4 regions of the Paenibacillus sp. CB74 genome follow, and region 2 is predicted to be linked to each of the others. Evidence: riboswitches for the same ligand, from Rfam matches in the RefSeq annotation. Region 2 holds a riboswitch; each other region holds the start of a gene.

Region 1 (4,779 bases), 1.5 Mb from region 2:
TGTGGGAAATTTTTGAACTAATCACATAACAAGGCGCAAATTTGGTTGTTTTGCAATGGATTTTAATCACGAGGCCCTTCATAAACCATACAGTGAAAGGGCTTCAAGCCGCTTGGGGTCTGTCGTTCGTATGTATCCTGGGTGACAAATCCACTCTTTAGATAGACTTGAATGGCACGAGCATTCCAAGTGAGCACTTCCAGATCGAGCTCATTCATCGGATTTCGGCGAATGGCTTCCTGTACAATGGCCGTGACAAAAGCTGTCCCTTGCCCCTGACCACACAGCTCTGGATGCATGCCGAGGCCAATCCGGGTTACCCCTTGAAGTGGGAAGTATTGAGCAAATCCACATATACGATCGTTCTGATCCAGGACAATCGCATATTGCTCCTGCCGCAGCTGTGCATCTCCGAATTCCACTTCCAGCGCTTTCATCTGCTCCCAGGGGAGCCAGCTGTAGATATTGTAAGGCGGATCATACTGCCAACTGCAGATGAGCTCCGCATGTTCTTCTCGCATGGGTACAACGTGAAACGTTACGGGGGCTTCCTTCATACACCTGCATGCTCCTTTCCTTGAAACAGAACTCTCTGTCCACTCTACAAAAGAGATATTCATTTAGCAAGTCTCTCTTACCAGAAAAAAATATGAAACAAAAGTTCCGGTAATTCCGTTTATATTATAACAGGATGGGTAAAAACATCATAAGGGCACGGACGAACGAGCACAAAATGAGCCTGTTGATGTTGCAGGATAGCCCCGAGCGTAACTTGCAATATGAATCAGGATGGAAGCACAAAAAAACCGCCGGATACATTCCTGCGGAGAATGTACCGGGCGGTTCTGTTATGCTTCTTGCTTCGTTACAGTATGGTTCATGGTTACAGTATCATGTTGCTCAGCTTGTCCCTAGTCAAGGGCCAGTGATTCATACGCGTCCGTGCTCATAATCCGTTTAGCGCCAACATAACGATTGGCCCAATAGCTTTCACTCAATGCACTGATCGTAACACCTTTGGAAGAAGAAGAGTGTGCGAACTTTCCATCCCCTACAAAGATTCCTACATGGGATACGCCTTTACCTGTAGTATTAAAGAATACCAGATCGCCAGCTCTCATTTCCATGCGGGATACGGAATCGCCCATGTCGAATTGGGAACTGGATTGGCGTGCCAAATCAATACCCAATTTGTCGAATACATACCGTGTAAATCCGGAGCAGTCAAAGCCGTTAAGCGTTGTTCCCCCACTTTTGTATGTAGTTCCCATTGCTGAATCAATTACTTTATCCATTTTTGAATCTGCGAATGCGCTACCTGCACCAAGCGATAATGCGAATGTGATGCTAAGTACAGCTGCGGTTAATTTCTTCTTGAACAAGAGATATTCCCCTTCCAACGCCTGCGAGGTTAGCTTAAGGATTCGGTTGAAGGTCCCCTATGATCCCTCTGTAGCAAGATCAATTCACCCATAACTGGTTCCCCCGCTTCCCAGGTGCCAGGAATTTGGCTATGCTAGTTATGCACCTGCGAAATCAAGAAATGACGATTTAATTTTAAGTAGTTACAAATATGAATGTAAAGATTACAAAGTTGTTACTAAAAACTCACTGCGATTATTGTAACAGAGGAGTACGTCTTTGGCAACGTTTAGCAACAAAATTAGCAAAAAAAACCTCGACCTTTGACGGGGAAAGGTTGAGGTTTGCCTATTTATAAGTACATAGCAGGCCATGAGTTTAACATGTGATGGTAACAATTTTTAAACTAAATGCTCTCACCTTTGGATACTTTGGACTGCCACAATCGGAAATGGCTGCATATTTTCCACAGACTCAATAGACATCTGGCAAGTGGATACGTCTGCTGTAGTATAAGTCCGGTAAGTCCCGTTAATAACCATGAGGCTGAAGTGAATGCCCCAAAGACGAGTAAGTGGACTCCGCCCAGCAGGAGAGCAATGCCGATAACGGCGATGAGATGACGCAGTGCAATCCAGAGTGCTTTGAGGGTGCCGTGAGCCCCGCCTTCTCCTTCTGGTGCCGACACACCGAACTGCATGTAGAGCATGACATGGTGGATGACCCATCCATATACAATCCAGGCAGCAACATAAGGTATACCAGGCAAAAGTAATTGAAGGGAATGAAATCCGTCCATGAGGATCGAGTAGAGCTTCGGTATGAGCCAGTAGGCGGGCAGAAGTATCAATAATGTACGTATGGTGTGCAGCAGCAGCATCGGTTTCCACAGTTTTTTGATTCCACGGACGAATGGGATGCGCTCTTCTGTAGAATTAAAGTGCTGAAGTGAGTAGAGCAGTCCTGCCTGAATAAGGGGGCTGATCAACATGCGAACCAGCAGCATGCCCCCCAGAATCCATAGATAACGATGAACCTCCGGATGGGTAGATAGGTTAAGTTGGCTTTCCATTTTGAACAAAAGTGTACTCAGTTCCCCGGCATCAGAATCTGGATAGCGCAGGAGGAGTGGGATGACTGCCGATTGTACCATTCGATAGAAGAAATATCCCCAAATGAGTTGATAAAGAAATAAGAGTGCCGCAATGAACATATGCTGACGGACGAGAAACCAGCCTTCACGTATTTTCGCTTTCACCGTATCCACCTCACCATGACAGACCTCCGAATATGGCTTCTATTAGTTTGGTTACACTCATGCTCCAGCGGGACTTCGTCTGCTCATCCAGTCCGGATTTTAGGAAATTGTTCATATGGCGGTTCTCCAGCACGATCGTGTACAGGGGATCGGTCATGGCCCAGGCTACGGGGGATGTGTGCGTTAATTTATAGGTAATTCGATCTTCTATGCCATCCCATTGCTTGGTGAGGGTATGTCCGTCTTCAAAAGCAATGCGAACAGGAACGGCGTTGTAATCACTGCCTTTTTTGACGATCGTCACGGATGACTCGTACCATGTTTGACCGTCTTTCTGTACAGGCGTAACACGAATCTTCTCTACAGCAAAGTCAGCCATTCCATTACCGTAGACGTATTGGTCAAAATAATCAGACCAGGACGTGCGGGTCACTTGTTCCACAACGTTCTGAAAATCTGCCGAAGTGGGATGTTTGAAGCGGTACTTCTTCACATAGGTAGAGAGAATGCGTTCCATCTTTTTTGTGCCGACTTGATGTTCAATACCAAGCAATACAAGCTTGCCACGTGTGTAGACATTGGCTGCATACTCATTCTGTGAATCGAACTTCCAGGATTCTTGTGTTAAGGATGAAGGAGACGTAATCAGGCCCGATTGTACCGGCAGATTCGGAATCAATCCGTATTCCTGCTCCATCAATTTGTCTTCTGCATAAGAGGTGAACCCCTCATCCAGCCAGGCTTCCTCGAATTCGTTGCTGGCAACCATGCCGTAGAAGTACTGGTGTCCGATCTCGTGGACTACGGTACGTTCCAGGTCATAACCTGGAGTAGTGTCATCGGCTCCAAAGGCCGTTACTAGCGTAGGGTATTCCATACCTCCAGCACCGTTCCCCGCTTTGGGTGGAACAACGATGGATAAGGTAGCATAAGGATACGGGCCAAACCATTTGCTATAATTGGATAGAGCGGCCTTCGCGGCGTAGAAATAACGTTCCTTCAGATCCTGATGAGCAGGATCCAAATATAATTTGATTCGTACACCAGGCACATTGGGTGCAGAGAAGGGTTCCTCGGCGTAGACAAAATCCGGTGAAGCTGCCCAGGCGAAATCATGCACATCATCGGCATAGAATTGATAGACTTTTTCTCCGTTCTTCACCACGGCTTGTTGTGTCGGAAATCCGGTAGCGGCAACTTTGTATGTTTCAGGCACCCGAATACGCACACTATATATACCGAAGTCGGCGTAAAACTCTGAATTGCCATGGTATTGGTGCAGATTCCAACCTTCCGTTGTCCGTCCGCGCCTGCCCACAGGTTCATAGGCACTTAATTTGGGAAACCATTGACCTGCCATGACAAAATCATCAGCAGTTCCCATCCGGGCAAAAATCTTTGGCAGATTCACTTGGAAGCGGGTGTGGAGTGTAATGCTTTCTCCGCCTTTGACGGGTTTGGGTAAGCGTACTTTAATGAGGGTGGTGTCCTTGATATTTCCGTCATCTGGTTGCACATACTGCATCCGGTGCAGCAGAGAGAGCCCGTCCTCCGTTTTCATTTCGGTAATATTCATGGAGCCATAACCGTTGGTAGGCATGACATCACCCCGAAGCTTTCCGCCGGATTCCTTCATAAAGGTGGTGTCAGCAGAAGAGAAGGCGTTGGGATACATATGAAAGTAAAGCTCGTTGACGGTTTTTTTACCTGGATGTGTCCAAGTAATCGTCTGAGTCCCTTCCAGTACGTTCCCTTCGACCAGTTTTACATCCATGTGATATTCCACAACACGGTTGCTGTACACTTCGGCAGTAGGGGTCTGTACACTTTCTGGAGGTGCTGGGGTTGGGGACTTTGCCTTAGGCTTGCCCGATTCCGGGGCAAGTGTTGGCAATTCGGAATGAGTTGAGTGAGTATAACCCAGAGTGATCCATATCCCTCCGGCCAGCACACACAGGGCCAGGGATGCGGTGAGCCAGCTCTTGGCGCGTCGTGGAATCATCGATAAATACCTCCCGTTGACAAGCATCTACAGCATGTATATGTTTGCAATGGGCCGATTATTAGTTAAAATATTTGTATCAACCCTTGGAGGCTATAAACATGGACCAAAACGAGCAAAACGGCAAAAAGCAGATTGCCTTGAATATCGTTAGTGC
Region 2 (4,779 bases):
TCAAGACGAACAATGCTGGGATGCAACTGACAACGCATGAATGATTCGAGATCTTCAGCATTACGAATGGTACCCTCCCTGATATGGATATCCATGCCGAAGGAATGGGTAAACCCTCCAACCTGAATAGAGGAATCAAGCAGTTTGACATAATCGAGCAGCTTATTCCCACGGTTCACAATCATTCGCCTCCTGTGTTCGTTAAATGTCATGTTAAATGACATTTATATTCCTTTTTGTTAACTTTATGTTTGAAAATCCGAATTATATGATAGTTATCATCCCATAAACGTCCGCTTTTTGTCAATAGTATCCGTTAAATTTAATGAATAGATTCTGATATTTAATATTTGTGTCATTTTATATAACTTATTATGTTATTTATGTGACGGAGTTCAGGGAGGACTATATATAAGGAAGGACTATATATAAATGAATCAACAAGATCGGCTCTTACCGAAAAAGAGGGGATCAAATCTAATAATATGCACTTCATGGGTAAACATGACGAGAATATGCGTTTTTTGAGGAAAATGCCTAGCTAAAAAAGAAGGTTTAAAAAATACTTTACTTTTATTTCAGAACCCTGTATAATCAATTCTGTTGCCGATTATTTACGACATGCGGTCGTGGTGGAATGGCAGACACGCTATCTTGAGGGGGTAGTGGGCGTATGCCCGTGGAGGTTCGAGTCCTCTCGACCGCATCATATGAACGATGAAGAAGAAGCTTTCCATTAATGGAAAGCTTCTTTTTTTGCCTTTTTGAACAGTCTGGTACCAGAAGTTGAAAAAAGGCCATCCATTACCGGGGGTAATGGTGCTCTACCTTCCGGCTAAGGGTGGCCGATGTACTATTTTTGCAGCAAGTTCTTGATATCTTCTTCAATCTTGTCAGGTGTTGTTTTGGGAGCATAACGTTTAACTACCTGTCCGTTCTGATCCACAAGGAATTTGGTGAAATTCCATTTGATTGCTTTGGAGCCGAGCAGGCCGGGTGCTTCTTTGCTAAGGTGTTGGAAGAGCGGGTGAGCACTTGAGCCATTCACATCAATTTTCTCAAACATAGGGAAGCTCACGCCATAATTCATCTGACAGAACTCCGCGATATCGTCGGAAGAACCTTTTTCCTGGGCAAACTGGTTGCTTGGAAATCCAAGGACTTCAAATGGCGCATCCTGGAACTTGTCTTGCAGTTCTTGCAGACCTTTGAATTGAGGTGTAAGTCCGCATGAGCTTGCCGTATTCACAATCAGTAACACTTTATCACGGTAGTCGGACATTTCAACTTCTTGACCGCGAAGGGTATTCACTTTGTAATCGTAGACTGTCATCTCAATCGCCTCCATGATATCATCTGATACCTTTCATTATATTGGTTACAATTAAATAATGCAAAACTAATATGATGTTAAAAGAATCAAAACTGGCAAGTTGTGCAGAATGCGTGAATGAATTGCGAAGTGATTTACGCCAGAGTGAGAATTAGATAGCCTTGACGAGGTGGATAGCGTATAACCGTATTGTAAGCGTTATTATATATGAATAATGGCGAAAATCTGCCGATTCGGTGATCTGTCCGGACTTTACACCGCCATGGCACGGGTGTATGATTCATATCGTAATTTCAATTTAAAACTAAATTGTACCTGAAAAACGAAACAAACGATAATATCGCTCGATCTTAACTTAAGATATACGAACGATGTTTTAATCGCTGAGTTTCCATTCATTCATGAATGGGAAACGGGGGAACCAACGGAATGCGCTGTCCAGGACAGTAGGCATTCATGGGGTGAATTTTCCGGTGACAGCCGGAAATAGGGCGACTCTCGCGCCCGAATCCGTCAGCTAACCTCGTAAGCGTTAAAGGGAGAGGCAACAAGCCGTACGCTGGTTCATGGCGTTTTCGCCATGGATTCTTTAAGAAGCGTTCGGGAGGCCTTGGTCCCCCACGCTTCTTTTTTGTTGTCTTTTCACGCCAAGGGAGGAACGAATGATGGATACTGAGATGATCTTAGTGACTGCTCCTAATGAAGCAGGACGCAAATTTATCAAATTGCTGATGTACAAAAAAATGCCGTTTGCCGTTCTAACCAACAGTGCAGGGGAAGAGCGCAGACTCCGTAGAATCGGAGTAGAACATGTCATTCGCATGAATACGGCTGCAGCTCAAAAATGGTTTTTGCCGCAGGCAAGCGTTGGTAACGTGTTTATTTTCGAGAACAGCCTGAATCTGACCTGTCGTTATTTACAGATCTGTCGATCGTGGACATCGAAATCCCTATGCGTCATTACGGAGCAAAGCCATCCGAAGGGGATCTATCGGGGAATGGGTGCAGACCGGATTGTATATTCACTCAATGGGGAAGTCGGCTTTCTCCTCAATGGGTAATGTCATAGCTTGAGATTGCTCAGGTGTAAGGTGCCTGTTATAATTGAATGTATCGATAAACGGAAATTTGAGGAGACTCGTGCATGATGGTGAGTCTTCTTTTTTATGGTTTTAAAGGTAGTTCAAAAAGTCCGCTTTTGATTACGAAGGATGCCTAGCGGCATCATCAGCATCGAATATGAAATTCAGCCGAAATGTCCGTTGCTCACGTAGTTTTCCCTACGCTCCGCTACTCCATTTCTAGCTTCATTCCATCTTCTCGATACTGAAAACCAGACTTTTTGAACACGAACTTTTAGATTGCCTGTGGCTTACAAGGAGGAATTGGCGTGCCGGATGTGGGTGGATTAAAGTGGTTGTTTTTTGATGTTGGAGATACGCTGGTGGATGAATGGGAGCCGGTTGATGATATTATCGGACAGTTCGTTCGCGAAGCCTGTGCTTTGGGGTATCCGGTGAAGATTGAGGCGGTACGTGAACTGTTCGCGAACTGTTATCAGAAATATGAACAATGGCCCATGAGAGTGGCGATTCGCACATTCATTGAAGATGAGGGACATCAGAAACAGATTCAGGACAAGCTGAAGTTTAAAAAAGATCTTGAACGACCTTTTCCTTCAGCGGATTCCGTACTTCAGCAGTTGTCGCGGTATTATCGCATTGGCATTATCGCCAATCAGAGTCCTGGAACGGAAGAAAGACTGGAGAGTTACGGACTGCGAAAGTATGTTGATGTTCTGGCATGCTCGGCTGAAGAAGGGGTGTCCAAGCCAGATCCAGAGCTGTACGCTGTAGCCCTGAAACAGGCGGGTTGTGCACCGGAGGAAGCCGTCATGATCGGGGATCGGATTGATAACGATATCATTCCTGCCCGGAAGCTGGGCATGCGTACGATTCGAATTATGCAGGGGTACGGAAGATTCCAGCCAGACCGATCGGATGACGAACGCGCGGATTGGACTGTGGATTCATTGGATGAACTCCTGCCTTTACTGGTGCCGGATCAGGAATAGATGATTATTTGTTAGAGCTCGGAGTTTTACTACAAAAAGAAACACCTCGCTGTACTGCAATAATAAAGGCTGATCAACTTGGTATTGAATACCGGAGTTGATCAGCCTTTTTGATGTTTAGTCGATAAGACGAGATTAGAATAACCGGATCGTCTGAATGATCAGATATACATTCAGCACAACGATAATTGCGGCAATGACCCATGAGATGATTTTGAGCCACAATTTGTTAGCGAATGCACCCATGCTTTTTTTATCACTCGTGAACATGACCAGAGGGATTACCGCAAAAGGTAATTGAAGAGAAAGTACAACCTGACTCAAAATGAGCAGTTCTTCTGTGCCGTGTTCTCCTGCAATTGCTGTGACAATTACTGCCGGGATGATGGCGATCAGACGTGTGACCAGTCTGCGCAGCCAAGCCGGAATCCGAATGTTGAGGAAACCTTCCATAACAATCTGCCCTGCGAGTGTACCTGTAAGGGTAGAATTCTGGCCTGATGCTAACAGCGCCACACCGAACAGGATACTTGCGATTGTAGTCCCTAATAGGGGTGTGAGCAAGTGGTAGGCATCGGAGATCTCGGCAACCTGCGTCATGCCGGCACTATGGAATACAGCAGCTGATACAATCAGGATGGCCGCATTGATGAACAAGGCGAGTGTTAGCGCGATTGTAGAGTCCATGGTCGAATAACGAATCGCTTCTTTTTTGCCCTGTGGTGTCTGTTCGATCTGACGCGTCTGCACAATGGAAGAATGCAGATACAGATTATGCGGCATCACGGTTGCTCCTATAATACCAATGGCAATATAGAGCATGGCAGGGTTCTGCAGGATCTCCACATTTGGGACAAAACCATGGAGAACACCGCCCATATCCGGTTTTGCCAGGAACAGGTCAATCCCGAAGCAGAGGGCAATGGTGGCCATCAGCACGATGACGAGTGTTTCCAAGGCGCGGAAGCCTTTATTTTGCAGTACAAGAATCAGGAGTACATCAACAGCGGTGATGATAACTCCGTACAACATGGGGATGTTAAATAAGAGCTTTAATGCGATGGCAGAACCGATGACCTCAGCCAGATCGGTAGCTGCAATGGCCAGTTCACACAGAATCCATAACATGACGACAACGGGCATGCTGAAGCGTTCGCGGCAGGCTTGGGCCAGATCCCGTCCAGTGACGATGCCAAGCTTTCCTGCCAACGATTGAAGTACAACGGCCATCATGTTTGAGAGCAGGATGACGGATAACAAAGTATACCCGAACTGCGATCCGCCTGCGATATCTGTTGCCCAGTTGCCGGGGTCCATGTAACCTACGGCCACGAGATACCCTGGCCCTACAAAAGCGAGAAATTTCTTCCAC
Region 3 (4,779 bases), 2.1 Mb from region 2:
AATGGTGTACACCATAAACGAAAAGGTATTTCCGGATACAGATGTCATAAAAGTCCAGAAAGGTGACAAGGTCAAAGTTACTTTTGTGAATCAGTCCAAAACGGATGACCATCCTATGCATCTCCATGGACAGTTTTTCCAAGTGCTAAGTAAAAATGGTCAATCCTATCAGGGATCAACGATCATAAAAGATACACTAAATGTTAAACCAGGGGAAACTTATGTTGTTGCTTTTGAAGCCGATAACCCTGGAAATTGGATGTTCCATTGCCATGACTTGCATCATGCTTCCGCGGGAATGGTAACGGAAGTCATGTATACAGATTATGAAAGTAACTATACACCTGATCCGAGTGTGGAGAACGTAGCGGAATAAATAAGTAGCATTGATTTACTCTTTATTAAGATCTGCTAATAATACGTTAAAAGATAAACAGAAGAAATTATAATGCGGCGATCTTTCCCGGAATGTAACCGAGGATTGGTTGCCGCATTTTTTTAGAAACACCTTAATTGTAAAAAAGCGATACTGTTCCGCTTAAATGCATATCATTCTCTTCTATTAGCTAGCATACCAAAATCCCCCAGGTATAGAGAACTCATTAAAATGAACTCTAATCCGAGGGGACGATATTTCAGAACTATATTGGCGACGTTACTGACTTTTTTATTACAATATCATTCTATTGGAAGATGGACCTGAAAAGGAATACGCACGATCTTCAATATATATTTGATGCCATAAGATAAATACAAGAATGGTCCACAATTTACGGCTTGCATCCAATTTCCCTTCCTTATGGATCTCAAGTAGCTGCAATACATACGTTTTATTGATCCATTGATCTACGTCTGCTGTCATAATCAGATTCCTAGCCCATGAATACCATTCACTTTTTAACCATACTCTCGTTGGGACAGGAAAACCTAATTTTTTTCGTTGCTGTACATCAGGTGGAACCACATCTTTCATAGCATCACGGAGTAATAATTTAGTTGCTGTGGGTGTAACTTTATACTTTGTAGGGATGGTAGCAGCTAATTCAAATACTTTGGTATCTACAAAGGGAACGCGAAGTTCCAAGGAATTTGCCATCGACATTTTGTCTGCTTTCATTAGGATATTCCCACGTAGCCACGTATGAATATCAATATACTGCATCTGTGTGACTTCATCATATAACTTCGCTTGTTCATAAAGTGGCTTAGTCACCTGCTGGGTTGGTTTACATACTCCCTGCTCCGATAACCATGGTGCTAATACCTTACTTTTTTCATGATCCATAAAAATCTTCGCATTTCCAAAGTAACGTTCTTGCAGAATAAGACTCCCTCTTTCCAAGAATCCTTTGCCTTTCATGCCGGTAGGCATTAATCTTCCAAGATGTCCTGCAAGACTTCTCCATGGACCTGGAAGACCCTGAAACATGCGGAGAGCATAGGGTTCCCGATAAATGTTGTAGCCACCAAAAAATTCATCTGCACCTTCACCTGAAAATGCCATCTTAACATGCTGACTAGCCAACTTCGATACAAAGTAGAGACCCACGGCTGATGGGTCTGCTACTGGCTCATCCATATGCCATATTAGAGAAGGTAGTATATCTATATAGTCGCGGGCATTAATCCGAATTTCATGATGCTCAGTCCCTAAATAGGCTGCTGTCTTCCTAGCATCATCCAATTCACTATAGCCCGGCATATCAAATCCAACGCTGAATGTTTGGGTTGGCTCCAAGCGATGAAGTAAACCAACTAAACTGCTTGAATCAATACCACCCGATAAGAATGCTCCCCTAGGGACATCTGAGTTCTTATGAATACGAACAGATTCCGTTATTACTGATCGTGTTTCCTCTACTAAATCGGAATACGACCTACTTTCATGGGGCTCAAACTTCACTTCGTAATACGGTCTGATGGTCATTCCATTATTCTGTACAATCAAATAATGGCCTGCTTTCAGTTTATGGATCTCTTTGAACATCGTTAGAGGTTCAGGTACATATTGAAATGTGAGATACTGATAAAGAGCATTTTCATCCACTTCCCTATCAATCCTACCTGAAGCCAGCAACGTTTTAATTTCAGAGCCAATCATGTATCCGGAGGCGGTCTCACTGTAATAAACAGGCTTGATTCCGAAATGATCCCGTGCCGCAAATAAAAGATCACTCCTTTGATCCCATATGGTGAACCCAAACATGCCTCGTAAATAGTTGACACATTTAATTCCAACGTCCTCATAAAGCCTCAGTAATACTTCGGTATCGGAATCTGTATAAAATGTATACCCCTTCTGACTCAACCAATCCCTCAACTCTTTATAATTATAAATCTCTCCATTGAATACCAACCAAATATCTTTGTTCTCATTGGTCATGGGCTGTGCCCCGTGCTCAATATCCAGTATACTTAGTCTCCTAAAACCCAGACCGATATGATCATGGATATATATCCCTTCATCATCTGGGCCACGATGAGCTATGGAGTCGGTCATATGTTGCAGAATGTTTGCATCTACTGGCATACGATATTTGTTATATAAACTTACAAATCCACACATAGGGCTATTCTCCTCTAATCAATATAAGATTAGTTTAGCTTTTATGTATGTGGAATCTGTGAAAGATTACCGTCCATATCATAAATCACAGTTTAGATAAGTTATTTACTTATTTATTAGTTTAGTTCACTGGAGAATGGTTCTATCTGTTCGAGGCAAGTTGCTAAACAAAATGGACAAACCCGTGAATTACCCACGGGCTTGTCCATTTTAATGACTATCGTTAACCATTTTAAGATAGTTCTGCTCGCTAACCACTCTACGAGCTGTTACATATTTGGTTTTATAATAACTTTCAGATAAGCTACTAATTCGAACACCCTTACTGCTTGATGAATGTGCAAATTGATTGTTACCTACATAAATTCCCGCATGTGAAATGCTGCGACCATTCGTATTGAAGAAAACGAGATCCCCTGGGCGTAATTCTTCTTTCTCTACAAACGATCCCTTTGCTGCTTGCATACTAGAGGTGCGCGGCAAATCTAGTTTAAACTTATTAAAAACATACAGGATAAAACCGGAACAATCAAAACCAGATGTTGTTGTCCCACCATAAAGGTATGGCGTTCCAACCACTTCTTTTATTTCTTCTGTTAGCTTTGCCTGACTAGCAAATGCACCTGTTGCTGTGGAGGTAAATAAAACTGCTGCTCCAAGAACCGATAAAATGACTTTCTTCAAACTTTTGTTCCTCCCTTAGATGCCTACGGAGTTAGCTTAAGGATTCGGTTAAAGGCTCCCTATATTCTTTTCTTACAAGAATAATTCACCCAACAAATGGTTCCCCCGTTTTCAATACGAAATTCGGCAAAAATAGTTAAATATTTGTAACCTATAGAGTATTATATTGTTAAATTGTGTGGATTTAATGTGGAATTCTCGTATATCTTATTCTAAAAAAGAAACGACCGTCTCCTGCTGAAGTTAGGGAGCGATCGCTTCTTAGCACATGTTCTTTTTGTATTGCCGAATTCTAGTTATAAGTTCAAGGCTCCTCTACACTATACAACCACTTATACCCTATGCCCCAAACCGTTTGAATGGGGTTCTGTTCCAATCCAGCCAACTGCAACTTCTCCCGGATATTTTTCACATGGGTGTCTACGACTCGGTTATCCCCAAAAAAGTCACTTCCCCAGAGACGTTCAATGATTTCATCTCTAGAGAAAACTCTTTGTGGATTCTCGGCCAATATAAGCAATATATCAAGTTCTTTTTGGGTCAAATCCAGATTTGTGTCGAGTACCATAACCTGTCTTCGATCTGGATAAATAATCATGTCAGTATACATGATTTTTTTACCGATTTCTTTAAGGCTTAAAGACTGTGAAGAGCGTCGAACAAGCGCAAACAAGCGAGCAATGAGTTCATCAGAATTTACAGGTTTCACCATATAATCATCAGCACCGACACCTAACCCATGTACCTTATCCTTCACATCCCCTCGAGCTGTAAGCATCAATATAGGTGTTTCAGTAAACGATCTGATTTTTTCACAAAGATGCCATCCATCCATATCCGGCATCATAACGTCTAATAAAATGACATGATACGAATTTTTCTGAAGATAGGACAGTCCTTCGGTTCCATTATGAGCTTCCGTAATATCAAAACCCTCTTTAGTTAAATAAATTCGCAACAGATTTCTCATGTTCCATTCGTCATCAATAACTAATGCTTTCAATTTATTCATATGGTCATCCCATCCATTTCATTAATCTTTAGTAATATGCGGTTTCTGACCGTAAATTTGAACGATCATTAGCTCATTTGTTTCACATATTATATTTTGAAGCTGTGTGATTTTAATGAAGAAGAGGTGATGGACGGGAACATCACTTTAAATTGCGTCCCCTCTCCAATTTTACTTTCCACATGAATTGTTCCTCCTTGTTGTAAAACAAGACTTTGAACAATGGACAGCCCCAGTCCTGTTCCTCCATATGCCCGGGATCTGGATTTCTCAACCCGGTAAAAACGTTCAAATATATTGGGAAGTTCTTCTGTTGAAATTCCGGGTCCCGTATCGCAAATGCTTATTACAACCCCTTCTAATTCAGAAGTTAAAGAAACTTGAATATACCCCTCGGCTGTGTAACGAATGGCATTATCCAATAGATTCAAAATAATCTGTTCCAGTCGGTTAGAGTCTACAAAAATATGGGGTACGGGACTCAACTTACTTCGAATCGTAAGATCTTTTTCTTGGG
Region 4 (4,779 bases), 2.3 Mb from region 2:
CCTCACAGATATCACCAGGTGCAAGCTGAAGCATGGTTTTCTCTGCCTGCGGTGGTTCAGGTTTCGTTAGTATTCCTTTAATTCGTTTCCATACACTCATGAGAATTACTCCTGTTCCTTATCTTATAAACAAGCTGCAATGATCAGTGCGCCCACGATATGTAAAGCGCCAGAGAACAACCCGTATCCTGTCTTACCTTGCTGAATTCCTGTATCCAGATCGAGATTGGCCCATCTGCGAATCATAAAGTGAACGACACTCTCCAGAATCAATAAGATGATAAAGGATACCACGGACACCAACAACGCTTCTCCAAGATGACCAGCCGTAGAAATGGACGTAGCAAGTACATAACCTTGTGCAAATAATTTCATCACCATACGAGTGGTAACCGCCATGTTGCCAGCCTTAACTTCAGCAAAATCCTTATATTTCGTGAACAGTGAATCGACATACATCAAGACAAACAGCAAAACCGAACCAGATACCGTCCAGACCAGCATCGCCAAAATGTTCAAATCCATTTACACAGCCCCCACATCTCAACATGAACCGCATTTAAAAGCGAAGGAGAAACATTCTTCTCCTCCGCTGGTTAACCCTGCTGACAACCAAGGTATTAATTCTTGTTATCGTACTGTTTCATCAATGCTGCGAGTTCATCTTCAACAGCCTGATCTTTACCCCACTTCTCGAACTCTTCATCAAGCGATTTGCCTTTGGAAGACATCTCGTTGCTTGCTTCTGCCTGTGCTTCCATCTGCATCATTTTTTCTTCCATGCGTTTCATACCCGCACTTGCAGTATCGGAGCCAAACCCATTCAACGCTTTGTTAATTTCCGTTTGGGCTTTTGCTGCATTATAGCGCGCTACCAGTGTTTCCCGTTTGTTCTTCATTTGAGTCAGTTGCTTACGCATCTCGTCCAGCTTGCCACGCAGGTTATCTGCTGAAGCCTTGTTTTGATCATAACTGGTTTTGTACTCAGTCATCTTCTCTTCGGCTGCTTTTTTCTCTTCCAAAGCCCTGCGGGCCAGATCCAAGTTTTGAGCACGTGCCGCCGTATGCGCCTGCTCTTCACGTTTTTTCACTAGAGCTTCCTGCTCTTCGAATAGCTGCTTGAATTTCTTCTCAATGGCGATCTGTTGCGCTACTGCTTTCTCCGCATCTTCCAGATCCTCTTGCATGTCACGGATATATTGGTCCGTCATCTTGATTGGGTCTTCTGCCTTGTCAATAATAGCGTTGATGTTAGACATGGTTAGATCACGTAAACGTTTGAAAATGGACATTATGTTATTCCTCCTAGTCGATATTACATCGTATATAAACATACATACGTAACAATCTACAACTCGTTTCAATTTTAGCAAATAAAATTAAAACATGCGATTGCTCTTTATATTAGGAAGATCGTTTATCCTTGCTCAGATGATCCTCCATTAGCCTCTCTGCAGTCTGCACGATTTCATCGATCTGCATCCGTGTAATGGAATCAAAATGGATACCCATAATTACCGTAACGGTCATTTTTAATTGTTGGGCAGCCTTTCGGGCAAGCCGCTCACACAGTTCTTGTTCCTTATGTCCCGGAATATGGACTGTCGTGCCGCTGACCCGCTCATCTTCCACATAGAACGTGGCTACAGCGCCAATATGAGCTTTTCCTCCCGTAACGAGAAAAACCTTATCCTCTCCTGCTTCAATCACCTGTAAACGTATCGATTTCAAATCATATGTACTCATGGCTATTCCACCGCTCCTTTTCTATATGTTATATATGGAGGAATTATGGCTGTCATGAGTTAAATCAGCAATGAAACTTCTCACACTGCGCATATTTTCTCAAGTCCACGGGCATACCATAGAGAACGTCATTTTGGAAAAGGAGGCTGTTATTATGCGCGTACGCCTCATTATGCTGATGGTTATCGTTGTTTTTCTCGGAGGATATCAAGCACCACCAGCTTCATCACGGGATGCTTCAGACCCGCCAAGTGAATCGGTATCCAATACTGATTCCGTGGAAGAAGAACAATTAACATTGGGACAGTTACGTCAGAAATATGCCGATACGTTCAAAACTAATGGTCCTTCAACCAAACAGGTTGCGTTGACATTTGATGATGTGCCCGATCCACGGTTTACTCCGCAGGTGTTGGATCTGTTGAAAAAGTATAAAGTCAGAGCTACGTTTTTCATCGTTGGTAGTCGTGCTGAGAAGCACCCCGATTTGGTAAAAAGGATTGTTAAGGAAGGGCACATCGTTGGCAATCACAGCTACAATCATCCGGAGTTCAGTAAGCTGTCGATGAATGCCTTCCGCAAACAAATTTTACATACCGGGGATATCATTCGCCATTTGGCGGGATATACGCCCAAGATGATTCGACCTCCGTATGGAGACATTAATGAAGAACAGCTGCAATGGGCTGCCAGACAACATTATAGTATTGTGAACTGGAACGTTGACTCTCTGGACTGGAAAGGTCTTTCCAAGGAAAAGGTGAAAGATAACATCCTGTCTGCTGTAAAACCTGGCTCCATCGTTCTACAACATGCAGGAGGCGGTGTTGGATCGAATCTGAATGGCACGATTGAGGCTTTGCCTGAAATTATTGAGGAACTGCGTAACCGGGGATATGAACTGGTCACCTTGGACGAAATGCTGGGATTACCGAAGGCGAAAGAATAGAATAACCGTGTTAGGTAATCATGGAAATATTAAAAGGGTGCTGTTCAATCGCAAGTTAGCGACTGGCAGACACCCTGTTTGAATTCAGTTTAAATGAAATTTACGCTCTACTTCAGAATGTACAACTCAATATCCTGAAAACCAAATGTGCTTACCGACTGTTTGCTACCAGGGATAAAGATATCAATCCGGTGACCCTTGATTGCACCGCCCACATCACGTGCTGTAGCCACAAAAGCCTGTTTTGGCAAGCCTGGATGGCTGTGACCCGTTACCAGTACTTTGGTTCCAAGAGGAATGACACTAGGATCTACTGCAATCGTACCCAGTTCAAGGTCATTTCCGAAATAATCGACGGCACCCCATCCTCCATTTTCAGACGGATCTGCAGAGTACGCTGTTGCTTTCACGTTCACAGTTTTACTGTAATCAAATGTTTTACCCCACGCTTGAACCACTTTGTTATCTGTGTTAACGTCCAAGCTTGCTGTCGTAACCGTTTTGGCTTGGGTCTTGCTCTCCGTCGCCGCGGCAGCTACATTGTTTGCCTTACCGGGAATCGTAATTTTCAAACCACCATAAATGTTGTAAGGCGAAATGTCATTGTTTGCTTTAACTAACGTGTTCATTGATACTCCGTATTGTTTCGATAAGGTGTAGAAGGTATCCCCCTCTTTGGCCACATGAACTGAATCGGCGTGAGCCGGAACGGCTTGTATGAGCATTGCTGTTGTCATTAATGCTACTGCTGTTTTGGCTATACGTTTCTTGTTAATCATGGTCTTCCTCCCTCATTGTGCCTGCGAAGTTAGTTGTCGGATTCGGATGAGGAGCCCACCCTATAGGTCCATCATTACATTTGAAACGATATGTACCCCTAATTCACCCCAAGCAGTGTGCTGTAGATCTTCCCCCTGCACTATCTGCATCGTTACATCCCCCGCACTCCCTGTCCGGAAGTTTCGGCAGAGTTCAATATATCACAATTTTGTAACCTGAACTTGTAGTAATTCTTACCAAATGGATTCAACATGTATAAGCACGTGTAAGAATATTGAATAATCTAAAAGTGTTTGGGCCAGATATCCGCTATACATTTGGTAACAGAATAGTTACTTTTCGAATCCCATATGTAATTATTTTCAACAAAAAAATAGCGTTACCGACTCGAAGTCAGTAACGCTATTTAATCAATTCATTTAGAGTACTTTCGCAAGGAAGTCACGTGTACGTGAATTTTTCGGTGCTCCAAACACCTCATCAGGTGTTCCCTCTTCCACAATAACCCCGCCATCCATGAACAGGATACGGTCTCCAACTTCACGTGCAAACCCCATCTCATGCGTGACGATGACCATCGTCATCCCGCCTTCTGCAAGACGTTTCATGACATCCAGAACTTCGCCGACCATCTCGGGGTCCAGTGCCGATGTAGGCTCGTCAAACAGCATGACATGCGGCTGCATGGCCAATGCTCTGGCAATGGCGATCCGCTGCTTCTGTCCACCGGACAGCTGATTCGGGAATACATCTTTTTTATCGTACAAGCCCACGGTGTTAAGCAGATCAGCAGCAATTTTTTCCGCTTCCAGCGTGGATTGTTTCTTTACTTTGATCGGAGCGATTGTGATGTTTTGTTCTACCGTTTTGTGTGGGAACAGGTTGAAATGCTGAAACACCATTCCCATTTTCTCACGAGTTGCGTTAATGTTGTGCTTGGGGTCTGTGATTGACACGCCTTCAAAATCAATCTCTCCCGAGGTAGGTTGTTCCAGCAGGTTCAGACAACGCAAGAATGTACTTTTCCCCGAACCGGAAGGACCGATGACCACGACAACCTCACCTTTGCCAATCGTCACGTTAATGCCCTTAAGCACATCGTTATTTCCATAAGATTTGTGTAATTGTCTAACGTCTATCACTTGCACTCAACTTCCTTTCCAGTCGTCCCAGCAGCTTGGACAAAATGAACGTCATTACAAAGTAGATGGCTGCTGCAATCAAAAATGGACTCAAGCCTTGGTACGTAATGTTTTTGACCACACTTGCCTGATACATAATGTCCACCATACCGATAACGGAGA

The links. A riboswitch is a leader RNA that binds a small molecule or an ion and turns the genes downstream of it on or off. The one in region 2 is predicted to bind cyclic di-AMP.
Region 1: linked by a shared signal. The riboswitch ahead of ACX9NY_RS23145 (C40 family peptidase) and the one ahead of ACX9NY_RS16440 (HAD family hydrolase) in region 2 are both predicted to bind cyclic di-AMP.
Region 3: linked by a shared signal. The riboswitch ahead of ACX9NY_RS07085 (C40 family peptidase) and the one ahead of ACX9NY_RS16440 (HAD family hydrolase) in region 2 are both predicted to bind cyclic di-AMP.
Region 4: linked by a shared signal. The riboswitch ahead of ACX9NY_RS06240 (3D domain-containing protein) and the one ahead of ACX9NY_RS16440 (HAD family hydrolase) in region 2 are both predicted to bind cyclic di-AMP.

Annotation. Positions count from the first base shown of each region.
Region 1 is NZ_CM146009.1:5,220,266-5,225,044, reverse strand. Features, by position in the region: gene ACX9NY_RS23150 (GNAT family N-acetyltransferase) at 63-557, opposite strand; gene ACX9NY_RS23145 (C40 family peptidase) at 912-1,382, opposite strand; cyclic di-AMP (ydaO/yuaA leader) riboswitch at 1,386-1,523, opposite strand; gene ACX9NY_RS23140 (hypothetical protein) at 1,769-2,620, opposite strand; gene ACX9NY_RS23135 (M1 family metallopeptidase) at 2,631-4,622, opposite strand; gene ACX9NY_RS23130 (YwhD family protein) at 4,724-4,779, shown strand, end outside.
Region 2 is NZ_CM146009.1:3,674,098-3,678,876, reverse strand. Features, by position in the region: gene ACX9NY_RS16455 (urease accessory protein UreF) at 1-179, opposite strand, end outside; tRNA gene ACX9NY_RS16450 (tRNA-Leu) at 624-706, shown strand; gene ACX9NY_RS16445 (glutathione peroxidase) at 854-1,333, opposite strand; cyclic di-AMP (ydaO/yuaA leader) riboswitch at 1,705-1,880, shown strand; gene ACX9NY_RS16440 (HAD family hydrolase) at 1,996-2,394, shown strand; gene ACX9NY_RS16435 (HAD family hydrolase) at 2,724-3,407, shown strand; gene ACX9NY_RS16430 (Nramp family divalent metal transporter) at 3,543-4,779, opposite strand, start outside.
Region 3 is NZ_CM146009.1:1,547,798-1,552,576, reverse strand. Features, by position in the region: gene ACX9NY_RS07095 (multicopper oxidase family protein) at 1-376, shown strand, start outside; gene asnB (asparagine synthase (glutamine-hydrolyzing)) at 671-2,566, opposite strand; gene ACX9NY_RS07085 (C40 family peptidase) at 2,777-3,250, opposite strand; cyclic di-AMP (ydaO/yuaA leader) riboswitch at 3,256-3,389, opposite strand; gene ACX9NY_RS07080 (response regulator transcription factor) at 3,555-4,262, opposite strand; gene ACX9NY_RS07075 (sensor histidine kinase) at 4,352-4,779, opposite strand, start outside.
Region 4 is NZ_CM146009.1:1,358,544-1,363,322, reverse strand. Features, by position in the region: gene ACX9NY_RS06265 (DUF4178 domain-containing protein) at 1-100, opposite strand, end outside; gene ACX9NY_RS06260 (DUF350 domain-containing protein) at 124-525, opposite strand; gene ACX9NY_RS06255 (PspA/IM30 family protein) at 621-1,292, opposite strand; gene lpdD (prenylated flavin chaperone LpdD) at 1,405-1,746, opposite strand; gene ACX9NY_RS06245 (polysaccharide deacetylase family protein) at 1,901-2,695, shown strand; gene ACX9NY_RS06240 (3D domain-containing protein) at 2,803-3,474, opposite strand; cyclic di-AMP (ydaO/yuaA leader) riboswitch at 3,477-3,673, opposite strand; gene ACX9NY_RS06235 (amino acid ABC transporter ATP-binding protein) at 3,895-4,617, opposite strand; gene ACX9NY_RS06230 (ABC transporter substrate-binding protein/permease) at 4,604-4,779, opposite strand, start outside.